2 regions of the Microbulbifer sp. YPW1 genome follow, and region 1 is predicted to be linked to the other one. Evidence: riboswitches for the same ligand, from Rfam matches in the RefSeq annotation. Region 1 holds a riboswitch; the other holds the start of a gene.
What was found. Region 1 has a riboswitch for thiamine pyrophosphate ahead of thiC (phosphomethylpyrimidine synthase ThiC). Riboswitches for the same ligand answer to the same signal wherever they lie in the genome.
Positions count from the first base shown of each region.

Region 2: another riboswitch for thiamine pyrophosphate. It lies ahead of HUW35_RS01350 (TonB-dependent receptor); the one in region 1 lies ahead of thiC (phosphomethylpyrimidine synthase ThiC).

Region 1 covers NZ_CP055157.1:3,143,423-3,149,349, forward strand. The annotation lists gene HUW35_RS12820 (thymidine phosphorylase family protein) at 1-1,250, opposite strand, end outside; gene HUW35_RS12825 (sulfite exporter TauE/SafE family protein) at 1,571-2,344, shown strand; gene HUW35_RS12830 (aldehyde dehydrogenase family protein) at 2,376-3,743, shown strand; TPP riboswitch at 3,896-3,994, shown strand; gene thiC (phosphomethylpyrimidine synthase ThiC) at 4,119-5,927, shown strand, end outside.
Region 2 covers NZ_CP055157.1:285,918-291,844, reverse strand. The annotation lists gene pnuC (nicotinamide riboside transporter PnuC) at 1-304, opposite strand, end outside; gene HUW35_RS01355 (hypothetical protein) at 320-604, opposite strand; gene HUW35_RS01350 (TonB-dependent receptor) at 634-2,763, opposite strand; TPP riboswitch at 2,818-2,933, opposite strand; gene HUW35_RS01345 (LLM class flavin-dependent oxidoreductase) at 3,064-4,062, shown strand; gene HUW35_RS01340 (hypothetical protein) at 4,055-4,456, shown strand; gene HUW35_RS01335 (aldo/keto reductase) at 4,469-5,401, shown strand; gene HUW35_RS01330 (DUF6064 family protein) at 5,425-5,927, shown strand, end outside.

The sequences.
Region 1 (5,927 bases):
GCGCGGGGAATTTCGCGAAGGCCGCCCTGGGCTTCGCAGATATTCAGAAACTGTTGTAATGCCTTACCCGACTCGAGTATCTCGCGGGCATTCTGGTGCGCCTGCTCCGCGCTGATATCGCTGGCCATGCACAGGAGTTGCGCGGAGAGGAACAGTGCCCGTTGGGTCAGATCGGCAGGAGCGTGTTCTTCATTGCGCAACACGCTCAGCACATCTCGAGCCTCTTCCGCGGGCCCAATGCCCCAGCCTATTGCCTGAGTGCCATCGGTTTGCACACAGCGGACCTCCACGCCGAGTCCGCTCGCCACCGCCTGAAACAGCGATTTAAGCCTCTCCGCCTGCTTTTGGTCGCGCACTTTCGCGGTGGGGCCTACCGGTATATCAATCAGGATATGGGTAGAACCCGCGGCCATTTTTTTTGAAAGTACCGAGGCCACCAGTTGCCCCTCACTGTCCAGGTCAAGGGCGCGTTCGATACGGATCAGCAGATCATCGGTGGGGCTCAACCCGACCTCCCCGCCAGCCGCCAGGCAGGCCCCGGTACGGGTGATAACGTTGCGGAGCTGCTCCAGGGGCAGGTCGACATTCGTCAATACTTCCATGGTATCTGCGGTTCCCGCGGGGGACGTGATCGCGCGGGAGGAGGTTTTGGGTATCACCAGGCCCGCAGCGCTGGCGATAGCCACCACAATGGGTGTGGTGCGATTGCCCGGTAGGCCCCCGATACAGTGCTTGTCGAAGACACACTTGTAGTCCGGCCAGTACAGGCGGTTGCCATTGTCGATCATGGCGGTCGTCAGCGCCGTGGTCTCGGCACTGTCAAGACGCCCTCCGGCACAGGCCGTCAGAAAGCTGGCGATTTCGATATCCGAATACAGGCGTTTGCCGATATCGCGGATGATGCTGGTCACCTCCAGTGAATTCAGGCGGTGACCATAGATTTTCTTGCGCAGGGCACTGAGGGATGGCACGAGGGGAGAGTGGTGCACATGTACCACTACTTCGTCCTGTAGATCGAGGAATTCCCAGGCACTGTCAGAAAAACCAATATACCCCTGCGGCAGAATCTTCTCGGCCACGGTATTAAGCGTGGCAATAAGCGTCTGTTTACCGGCCTTAATTTGCAGGCGCGTATTGGCGGTATACCCCTCTGCACGGCAAATGGCGCAGTCCTTGCGCATAAATACGATGGGCTCTTCGTGGGTATCAATTCCCATTCTGTAGGCTTTCAGCGGCAGTGCCCGGCCCATAGCGTGGTCCCTGATTCCCCTAATTTTGCCGTGTGGCAATAACGCCCGGTGGATGTAAATTATAGGTGGTAGATGAACCTCTCGGTGTGTGCTTCGGTGATGATTTCGTGCATGGCGGTACTGGTGTCGGGCTTCATGAAAGCAGTGTAAAGTCCCCCCTTCAGGAATCGGGTGGAGTCCCTAATTAACCAGTTTGGGGCCCGTGACTACTGGGTTTGCCCCTGTCCTGAGCGTAGACTGGGCATCGCTGAAAAACCGACCAGTAAAGGGGTCGCTGCGGCGTAAACCAACCAATTCACACAAGACGGGCGAGGTCGGCTTTGGCAGAGCTGGGAGAGTTGTTCAATCTGTTACCCGGCCAGAATTCCGGTCTGATGCTGGGCGTGCTGCTGCTGGTGTGTGTGGTCAGCGCGTTTATCTCCGCGGTAACTGGGGGGGCAGGCGGTATCCTGATGTTTGCCGCCCTCAATGTGGCCATCCCCCTGCGTATGCTGGTGCCTATTCACGGTGCCGTACAGCTGCTCAACAACCTGGCCCGTATCGTCTACGTGCGTGAGCATATCCGCTGGGACCAGTGTATTCCGTTCTTTGTGGGGTGCACCCTCGGCTCCGCTGCCATGACCCTGGGGCTTGCCAATCTCGACTGGCAGCAACTACCGCTGATTCTCCTCGCCGGCTTGATCTTTTACACCGTCTTCAAGCCCAAGAAGCTACCGGAAATACGCCTTAAAGCGCGTAATTTTTTCTGGGTGGGTATCGCCACTGGCACCCTCGGTATTATCGCCGGCGCGGTAGATCCACTACTGGCGGCTTTCTTTGTGCGCAAGGATATGAGCCCGAAGGAAATTGTTGCGAACAAGTCGGTTATGCAGGCCTGGTGTCATGCGCTCAAAGTGCCCGCCTTCATCTATCTGGGCTTTGCGTTTTCCGACCATCTGGGGCTGATTCTGCTGCTCACTGTCGCCGCAGTGATCGGTACGCGTATTGGTATTGCCCTGCTGAATCGAATCGACAGCGAACTGTTTTTCAATTTGATGCGCGCGGCACTCGTGATCGCCGGCGCCCGCATTATTTACCAGTTAATAGCACAATAAAAATCAGGTGCTCACACTACAGGTACACACAATGGCCGATTACCAGATCATCAATCCTTTCAATGGCGAGCAGATTGAAGCCTACGACTTCCACACCCGCGAGCATGTGAAGGCTGCGATTGAAGTCTTGAAACAGGGGCGCGGGACCCAGCAGGCGACTCCGGCATTTGAGCGTTCGAATATTCTGCTCAAGCTCGCCCGGTTGATTCAGGAGCGCAAGGAAGACCTGGCAGCGTTGATTACCGAAGAGACCGGCAAAACCATCAGCGATAGCCGTGTGGAAATCGACCGCGCCTACAACACTGCACTGGCCAGTGCCATGGAAGCCCGCAGTATCAACGGCGAAGCGCTGGACTCCGATGCCTATCCGCCCATGCGTGAGAAAATTGGCGTAGTGCTGTGGAAGCCCCTGGGCTCTGTATTGTGTATTACGCCGTTCAACTTCCCTATCAATATCGCGGTGCACAAAATCGGCCCTGCTTTTGCCGCGGGTAATACCATTCTGTTCAAGCCCGGCCCACAGAACAAGCGCTCCGCAGAACTGCTGGTAGAACTCTGTTATGCCGCGGGCATGGACAAATCTGTCCTGCAAATGCTGATTCCGGATATCGATGCTACCAGCTATGCGGTATCCCACCCGGAAATCCACGCGATCAATTTCACCGGCGGCACTGCCGCGGCCAACGCCATTGCTGCCAATGCCGGCTACAAAAAAATGCTGTTTGAACTGGGTGGCAACGACCCCCTGATCGTCATGCCAGACGCCGACCTCGACGCCGCCGTCGGCGCCACTATCAACCAGCGTTTCGCCACCGCCGGCCAGCGCTGTACGGCGGCCAAACGTCTGTTTGTACACAGTGCAGTGTTCGACGCCTTTGCCGAAAAACTGGTGGCTGCCACCGCCAAACTCAAGGTCGGTAACCCGGCTGAAGAAGAAACCTTCGTCGGCCCGCTGATCCATACTGCTGCGGCGGATGAAGTCGAAGGGCGTATCCAGGCCGCCGTCGATGCAGGCGCCCGCGTCCTGTTTGGCCACAAGCGCGAAGGCAATATCCTGTGGCCGACGATTCTCGACAATATTGCCGACGATGCCGAACTCGTTGCGGAAGAAACCTTCGGCCCTGTGGTGCCGCTGCGCAAATTTGAGGATGAGGCAGAGCTGGTTTCCCTGATCAACAGCTCCCCTTTCGGCCTGCAGGCGGGTGTATTTACTCAAAACCTCGCACTGGCCAAGCGACTCTATAACCAGCTGGATGTGGGCCTACTTGCAGTCAACGATGGCCCCGGGTTCCGCGCCGAACACTTCCCGTTTGGCGGCGTAAAAGAGAGCGGTGTCGGCAGGGAAGGGGTGAGTTATGCGATTCGTGAAATGAGCTATCAGAAAACACTGGTAATTTAATTTTCTCAAAGTCCATAGCCTGAATCGAAGGCTGGGTACTGGGCGGCCGCAACTGAGCGTGCTACAAAGTCTACCAAGGACCAGAGGGCGCAGTCTGCCGCCAACGACGCTCAAAGACTTGTCCCTCTGGTCACATTACTACTATACTCGGCCCCAACTTGTCGGAGTGCCTTCGGGCTGAGATCGCTGTTGCGAGATCCGTTGAACCTGATCGGGGTAACCCCCGCGTAGGAAACAAGATCTGAATTCGCTACATTTTGAGCGCCACTTTTATCACGCTGCGCTCAAAAACTGCTCACCTCTACCGCACCCCCGGCAATCCATTCACGGAACCATTTATGGAAAATGCGTCAGGAAACGACGCAAGGGGTCAGTATGTCTCAAGTCGCAGAACCGCAGAACAAAGCCAGCAAAAGCAGCCGCAGTGCCCAGCGCGACAGCGCCAAAGATTTTCTGGATAACCTCACCGCCCAGCAATTCCCCAACTCCCGCAAAGTTTATCTACAAGGTGAACATCCGGGCGTAAACGTGGGCGTGCGTGAAATCTGCCTCGGCCAGAGCCTTGTCGGTGGCGATGAAAACAACCCCGTATTTGAACCCAACGAACCGCTCCAGGTTTACGATACCGCTGGCCCATATTCTGATCCGGACTACAAACCCAACGTCCGCGATGGTCTGCCCAAACTGCGTCAACAGTGGATCGAAGCCCGCGGCGACAGTGAAATCCTTGAAACCCGTCAGGCCGCATACAGCCAGAAACGTATGGCGGATCAGGGACTCGACCATATCCGTTTCGACAACCTGCCCGCACCACGCAAAGCGAAAGCGGGCAAAAACGTCACCCAGATGCACTACGCCCGTCAGGGTATCATCACCCCGGAAATGGAATTTATCGCCATCCGCGAAAACATGGGTCGCGCCGCACTTGCCGAACAACTGAGCGATGCGGATTATAAAAAGGCCCGTGAAGGCATCTATATTCCGCCGAAAATCACCCCGGAATTCGTGCGCCGCGAAGTGGCCGAAGGCCGCGCGATTATTCCCGCGAATATCAACCACACAGAACTGGAGCCGATGATTATCGGCCGCAATTTCCTGTGTAAAGTGAACTCGAATATCGGCAACTCTGCGGTAACCTCCTCGATTGAAGAGGAAGTCGAAAAACTGGTGTGGTCCATCAAATGGGGCGGCGATACCGTCATGGATCTGTCCACCGGCCAGAATATCCACGAGACCCGCGAGTGGATCCTGCGCAACTCTCCGGTACCTATTGGCACCGTGCCGATTTACCAGGCCCTGGAAAAAGTTGACGGCATTGCCGAAGACCTCAACTGGGAAGTCTTCCGCGATACCCTGATTGAACAGGCAGAGCAGGGCGTGGACTACTTCACCATCCACGCTGGCGTACTTCTGCGCTATGTCCCGCTCACCGCCAAGCGCGTCACCGGAATCGTCTCCCGCGGTGGTTCCATCATGGCCAAATGGTGCCTCGCACATCACAAGGAGAACTTCCTCTACACGCACTTCGAGGACATTTGTGAAATTCTCAAAGCCTACGATGTCAGCTTCTCCCTGGGCGACGGCCTGCGCCCCGGCTGTATCGCCGACGCCAACGACGAAGCCCAGTTCGGCGAACTGCACACCCTCGGTGAACTCACTGAAATCGCCTGGAAGCACGACGTACAGACCATGATCGAAGGCCCCGGCCACGTGCCCATGCACAAGATCAAGGAAAACATGGACGAGCAGCTGGAACACTGCCACGGCGCCCCGTTCTATACCCTCGGCCCGTTGACCACCGACATCGCTCCCGGCTACGACCACATCACCTCCGGCATCGGCGCCGCCATGATCGGCAGTATGGGCTGCGCCATGCTGTGTTACGTCACGCCCAAAGAACACCTCGGGCTGCCGAACAAGGAAGACGTCAAGGAAGGCCTCATGGCCTACAAAATTGCCGCCCACGCTGCCGACCTGGCCAAAGGCCACCCACGTGCCTACAAGCGCGATGACGCTCTGTCCAAAGCCCGCTTCGAATTCCGCTGGGAAGACCAGTTCAACCTCGGCCTCGACCCCGAACGCGCACGCATGTATCACGATGAAACCCTGCCGAAGGAATCCGGCAAGGTCGCCCACTTCTGCTCCATGTGCGGGCCGAAATTCTGCTCGATGAAAATTACTCAG
Region 2 (5,927 bases), 1.7 Mb from region 1:
TGCGGGCCCGCCAGCGGTGAATATGGCGTTCCTTGCTGGCATCGTTGCGATGTCGCCATTGCCACCAGCCGTATACCGCAATCAACAGGTAGAAGACCTGCAGTGCGGACTCCATCAGCAGGCTGACGTCCCAGAACAGGAACAGGTAAATCGCCGTGCTGGCGAAAGCCGCGTACCAGCACAGGATATTTTCCCGCATCGCCAGTAGCAGATAGGCGAGCGCGAGTATCACCGCTGCCAGCTCCCACAGGGACATGGCGGCAAGGGAACTGGTGATGGCGTCGCGCACTTCCGGGCTGAACATGATCGCGGTTTCCGTTTACACGCCGAGATTGGGATTCAGGTCGCCGTCGATAAATTTGCACACGAAAATCGCACGCCCAAACTGCTCGTAGGAGGTACGGATTTCCGTTTTCAGCATATCCATCAGTGGATCGTAGTCACCGAACACCTGGGTGCTCATGGTGTTGCTGATCACCTGCAGTTCCGGGTGGTTGTGCAGGCGTTCGATAAAGTCTCTGATCGCGGGCAGGTACTCGTCTTGCAGCGGGTACATGCTGATTTCCACAGACAGCTTCAAGGACGGTTCATCAGGAGATTCCATGGTGTTCGGCTCCGGTTCTTTTCGGGAAATCAGAAAGTATAGCTCGCGGACACACCCGCCACACGTGGCTCTCCCAGCTGGTAGTAGGCATCCGGCGCGTAGCCATTGGCCGGGTTGTTACCGAACTGGTTACTGAAATAAAAGCCGCGGGTGTAGATTGTCTCATCGGTGAGATTGCGTCCCCACAGGGAAATATCCCAGTCATCGCCGCGGTAGGTCAGACGCGCGTTGACCAGTTCATAGGCGGTGGATTTTTCGTTGTGGCTGTTGGAGAAATAGAAGTCGTCCTTGCCTTCCACTTCCACGCGGAACATCAGGTTCGCTGTCAGTGCATATTCGGCACCGGTGAAGAACTGATAGTTGGGGGCGTGGGCCAGATCGCGGCCTTCGAGGCTGACCAGCGAGGTTTCACCAGTGTTGTCATCGCGGGCATCCACGTGGGTGCTGCTGATAAAGTCCTCGAATTCCGCATTCAGCCAGCCGAAAGTGGCGAACAGTTGCAGGGCGTCGCTTGCCTGAAAGGTGACTTCAGCTTCGATACCGGTACTGTGGCCTCCGGCTGCGTTTGCCAGGTAATCGTCGAAGGAAAAATCCTCCGGATTGAAAATGGACTGCTTGGCCTGGACATCGCTGCGGTCCTGGTAGAAGGCGGCGACCTGGGCCTGCAGGCGGTTTTCCAGCCAGTCGCCTTTTACCCCCAGCTCGTAGTTCAGCATGCTTTCGGTATCGAATAGGAAAGTGTCGCTGCCGATATCCGGATTGCCGGCAGAGGCGGAGATGATACGCCCGTTAACGCCACCCGCCTTGTATCCGCGGGATAGGGTGCCGTAGACCATGGTGGTGTCGCTGGCGCTGAAGCGCAGGGTGATATTGCCTCCCCACAGGTCTTCGCGGGTGTCGCTGGTGACCGCGAGGGAGTCCGCGTAATCCGCACTGCGCTGTTCCAGGCGCAGGCCGGTAATCAGTTCAAAGCGCGCACCTATTGCGCTATTCAGCTGTCCGTAAATCGCCGCGTTGTCGGTGTCGAACTGACTGGCGAAGCTGGCATTGCGCTCCAGGGCTTCTTCCTCGCTACGCAGGTAAACCCCGGCCACCCAGCCGGTACTGCCGCCAAACAGCAGGCTGTCATTGGTGGAAACCAGGCGCACGTCCGCGCTCAGGTTGTCGCGGTCGCGCAGGTAGTTATCTGTGGAGCTGTACTCCCAGGGGTGGAAGCCGACGTGGGTCCAGTCCTCGTCGTAGCCGTATTCGGTGTCGGAGCTGGCGGCGCTCAGTACAGATTTCAGAGTGAACAGATCACTGCCGCTCCACTGGCTGCTGATCGCGCCCGCGAGGGTTTCCTGGCGGTCCCAGCCGGGCTGGTCGGACAGGGTATTGCGGGAATTATCCAGGGTGAAGGCATCGTAACCGTTGTCCGCATCCAGATAGAAAACGGTGAAGTCCAGCTGCAGGTCATCGCTGGCCTGATAGCGCAGCTTGCCGCGGCCCACGGTCTCATCGATGTTGTTGGTGTCCTTGCGGCCCAGGTAACGGTTGTGCACATAGCCGTCGGACTGCTGATTCTGCAGGGCAAAGCGGTAGCTCAGCTGCTCGGACAGCGAGCCACTGGTTACCGCGGACAGTGTATGGGCGCCATACTGGGCGGCCTCTGCAGACACTTTGGCAAACGGGGTTGCGCTGGGTGCATTGCTGGTCATGTTGACCAGGCCCGCCAGCGCGTTGGCGCCGTATACCGTTCCCTGCGGGCCGCGCAGGATTTCTACCTGTTGCATATCCAGGGTGCTGGCGGCGAGGCCCAGGCCGGTGAAATCGATACCGTCGACGATCAGGCCCACGGAGGGGTTCACCGGGTCAATAAACTGGCTGCGCTCGCCGATTCCGCGGATCTGTACGAAACGCCCGCGAGAGGCGCCACTGGAGAAATTCACATTGGGGGCCAGGTTCAGTAGCTGCTCGAGGTTGCTTGCGCCGCGGGTTTCAATTGCCGCGGAATTCAGCACACTCACGCTGGTTGGCGTGTCGAGCTGGCTGGCCTCTCGCAGCTGGCTGGTGACAACCACTTCCTCGATGGCGCTCTCCGCAGTGGTGGAGGTGCTGGTGAGTGCGATCGCAAGACCGATCGAATATGTCAGTGGTTTGATAGCGTGGTTGAAATTCATGGCTCTCTCTCGATAGGGAAATGAAAGAGACCCGGTGCGCGACGTGAAGAGGGGAGCTGGAGGACTACCTATTCCTACGCCGGTATTAACCGGATCAGGTTCAAGGGTTTGCTGTGGAATCCTCGCGGATCCTGCAGCATCTCAGGCGTAAGCCACCCCTTAGGTTTGCGGGCGCGATGCTATCAGATATTGATTGGCGCCGGAACTGGGGTGTGCACGGAGAACAGGTTGGATAGGATGGTCATATCTGATACGCCTATTTGACAAGATACGAAAGGCCAAACGCGTTAAGGAGTTGCTATGCGCGCATTCTCACTACTGGACCTCTCTCCGATTACCGAGGGCAGCGACGCCCGCCAGGCACTGATGAACTCTCTGGATCTGGCACAGCATGCGGAGCGCTTCGGATACCACCGTTACTGGATGGCCGAGCATCACAATATGACCGGTGTGGCGAGTGCGGCTACCGCGGTGGCTTTGGGGCACATCGCGGCGGGCACAGAGCGGATCCGCGTCGCCGCCGGTGGCGTCATGTTACCCAATCACGCACCACTGGTGATCGCCGAGCAGTTTGGCACCCTGGCGGCGCTCTATCCCGATCGTGTGGATCTGGGGCTGGGGCGCGCGCCGGGCACCGATGGCGCTACCATGACGGCGTTGCGCCGGGATCCCCTGCATGCGGCGGATCAGTTTCCGCAGGATGTGCGCGAGCTGCTGCACTACTTTGCCCCTGAAAAACCCGGGCAGCGGGTGCGCGCGGTGCCCGGAGCAGGGTTGCAGGTACCGGTCTGGCTGCTGGGCTCCAGCCTGTACAGCGCCCAGTTGGCGGCGGCGATGGGGCTGCCGTTTGCCTTCGCTTCGCACTTCGCTCCGGCCATGCTGGATCAGGCGCTGCATCTGTACCGCGAGCAGTTCCAGCCTTCCGAGCACCTGGATGCCCCCTATGTAGCCGCAGCGATCAATGTATTTACCGCAGATGACGGCGACGAGGCACGCAAGCTGATGACTTCCATCGAGCAGCAGTTTGTTGCCCTGCGCCGGGGCACCCCCGGCAAGATCAAGCCGCCGGTGGACGACCCGGAATCCATCGCGCCGCCCGCCGAGCGCATGCAGGTGGCGCAGGCCCTGGCGGAGAGCGCGGTGGGCACACGCGATACGGTGGCGGCATGGATTGATCGTTTTGTCGCGCGCACTGCGGTCGATGAGCTGATTGTCACCGGAGCTATCTACGATCACACGGCGCGGCTGCGTTCCTTCGAGCTGGCGGCGGAGGTGCTGCGGGAGCGTGTCGATGGCTGACCACTGGTCATCCTGGCGGCTGTTTCTGGCGCACTTCCTGTTTGTGCTGGTGGCGTGGACACTGTTTATCAAATACCTGTTTCCGGTGGCCTTTGCTTTGACCAGTGGATTGCCCTGGAACACGTATGTGTACTGGGACCTGTGGCCTGTCGCGCACTTGTGGCTTGGCTGGGCATTGTTGCAGAGACCCGGATATCTTCGCGCCCTGGCCATTGGCATGTCGGTGGTAGAAATCCTGATAATTGTAAGCAAGTTCCTGTTATTTCTGGCACAACCGGAATGGGATATCTGGCGCAGCAACTGGTTTGTGAATAAAGTTTTTGTGCTCGGCTGCTTCGTTCTGATTCTCGCGACCGCCATAGTGCGACCGCAGACATTCGAGGCTTATCGCTAAAGAGGAAAAACCATGGAAGGTCAGTTCTTGCGCCGCCGATTTCTCAAAATGCTGAGCGCCGGTGTGATCAGTGCCTGGGGATTTCCCCGTCTTCTTTCGGCCCAAGACTCGGCAATGCAACGCAAGCCGATTCCCGCGAGTGGTGAGCCGCTGCCGGTCATCGGTATGGGCACCTGGCGCACCTTCAATGTAGGGGATGACCCGGAGTTGCTCGCGGCGCGTACCCGGGTGCTGAAAGCATTTTTCGCCGGCGGTGGCGGGCTGGTAGATTCTTCCCCCATGTACGGTTCCGCCGCGGACACCCTGGGTTTTGCGTTGCGGCAACTGGGGGTGCCGAAATCCCTGTTCAGTGCGGAAAAGGTCTGGAGTCCCGCCGGCGGCACCACGCGTGAGCAAGTGGCGAGCCTCGCGCGGCGCTGGGGTTTGAAAACGTTTGATCTGGTGCAGGTGCACAACCTCGATGACTGGCAGCAGCACCTGCCCGTGCTGCGGGAACTCAAATCCAGTGGTGTTATCCGCTATTTGGGCATCACCACCTCTCACGGCCGCCGCCACGAGGAATTCGAGCGGGTGATGGCCGGTACCGAGATCGATTTCGCGCAGCTCACCTACAATATCACCCACCGGCAAGCCGAAGCGCGTCTGTTGCCTCTGGCCCGGGAAAAGGGGATCGCGGTGATTGCCAACCGACCCTACGACGGTGGCAGTCTGATCAAGGGATTGAAACGGCGGGAGCAACTACCGGAGTGGGCACTTGTGGAGTGTGGTTGCCAGACCTGGGCGGACTTCCTGCTGAAATTTATCGTCAGCCACCCCGCGGTCAACTGCGCGATACCCGCCACCTCCCTGGTCGCGCACATGAATGAAAATATGGCCGCTGGCCGGGCCCCGCTTGTGGACGAGAAAACCCGGCAGAAAATGGCGGCCTTCATCGAGTCCCTGTAGGGCAATCATCGGGAGCAAGCGCCATGAGCGACTGGAGCAGCTACGCACTGCGGGACTTTATTCCCTTCGCCCCGGACGTCTACTTCCGTCTGCTCGCGCGCATGGGGGAGAGCTTCTGGCCAATGCAGCTTTTTACCTTGGCCGCGGGCTTTGTGGCCCTGATATTGGCCTTGCGCGGCCGTGGTCGACCGGCGCTGGCGCTGCTGGCACCGCTGTGGGTATTTGTCGCTATCGCTTATTTCGAGCAGCGTTACGCCAACCTGAACTGGATTGGGCGCTACCTGTGCTGGGCGTGGCTGTTGCAAGGCGGGGCGCTGCTGGTGCTTGCCCTGACAGGCAGTAACAGCCGCCCGGCGGCTGCACCTGGCGTTGCCACAACCGGTGTGTTGATCGCGCTGGTGGGTTTGCTGGGGTTTCCCCTTCTGGTGCCGGTGCTCGGCATAGGCTGGCAGCAGGCGGAAGTCTTCGGCCTGCACCCGGATCCCACGGCCGTGGCTACCCTCGGCCTGCTACTGATTGTTCTGCG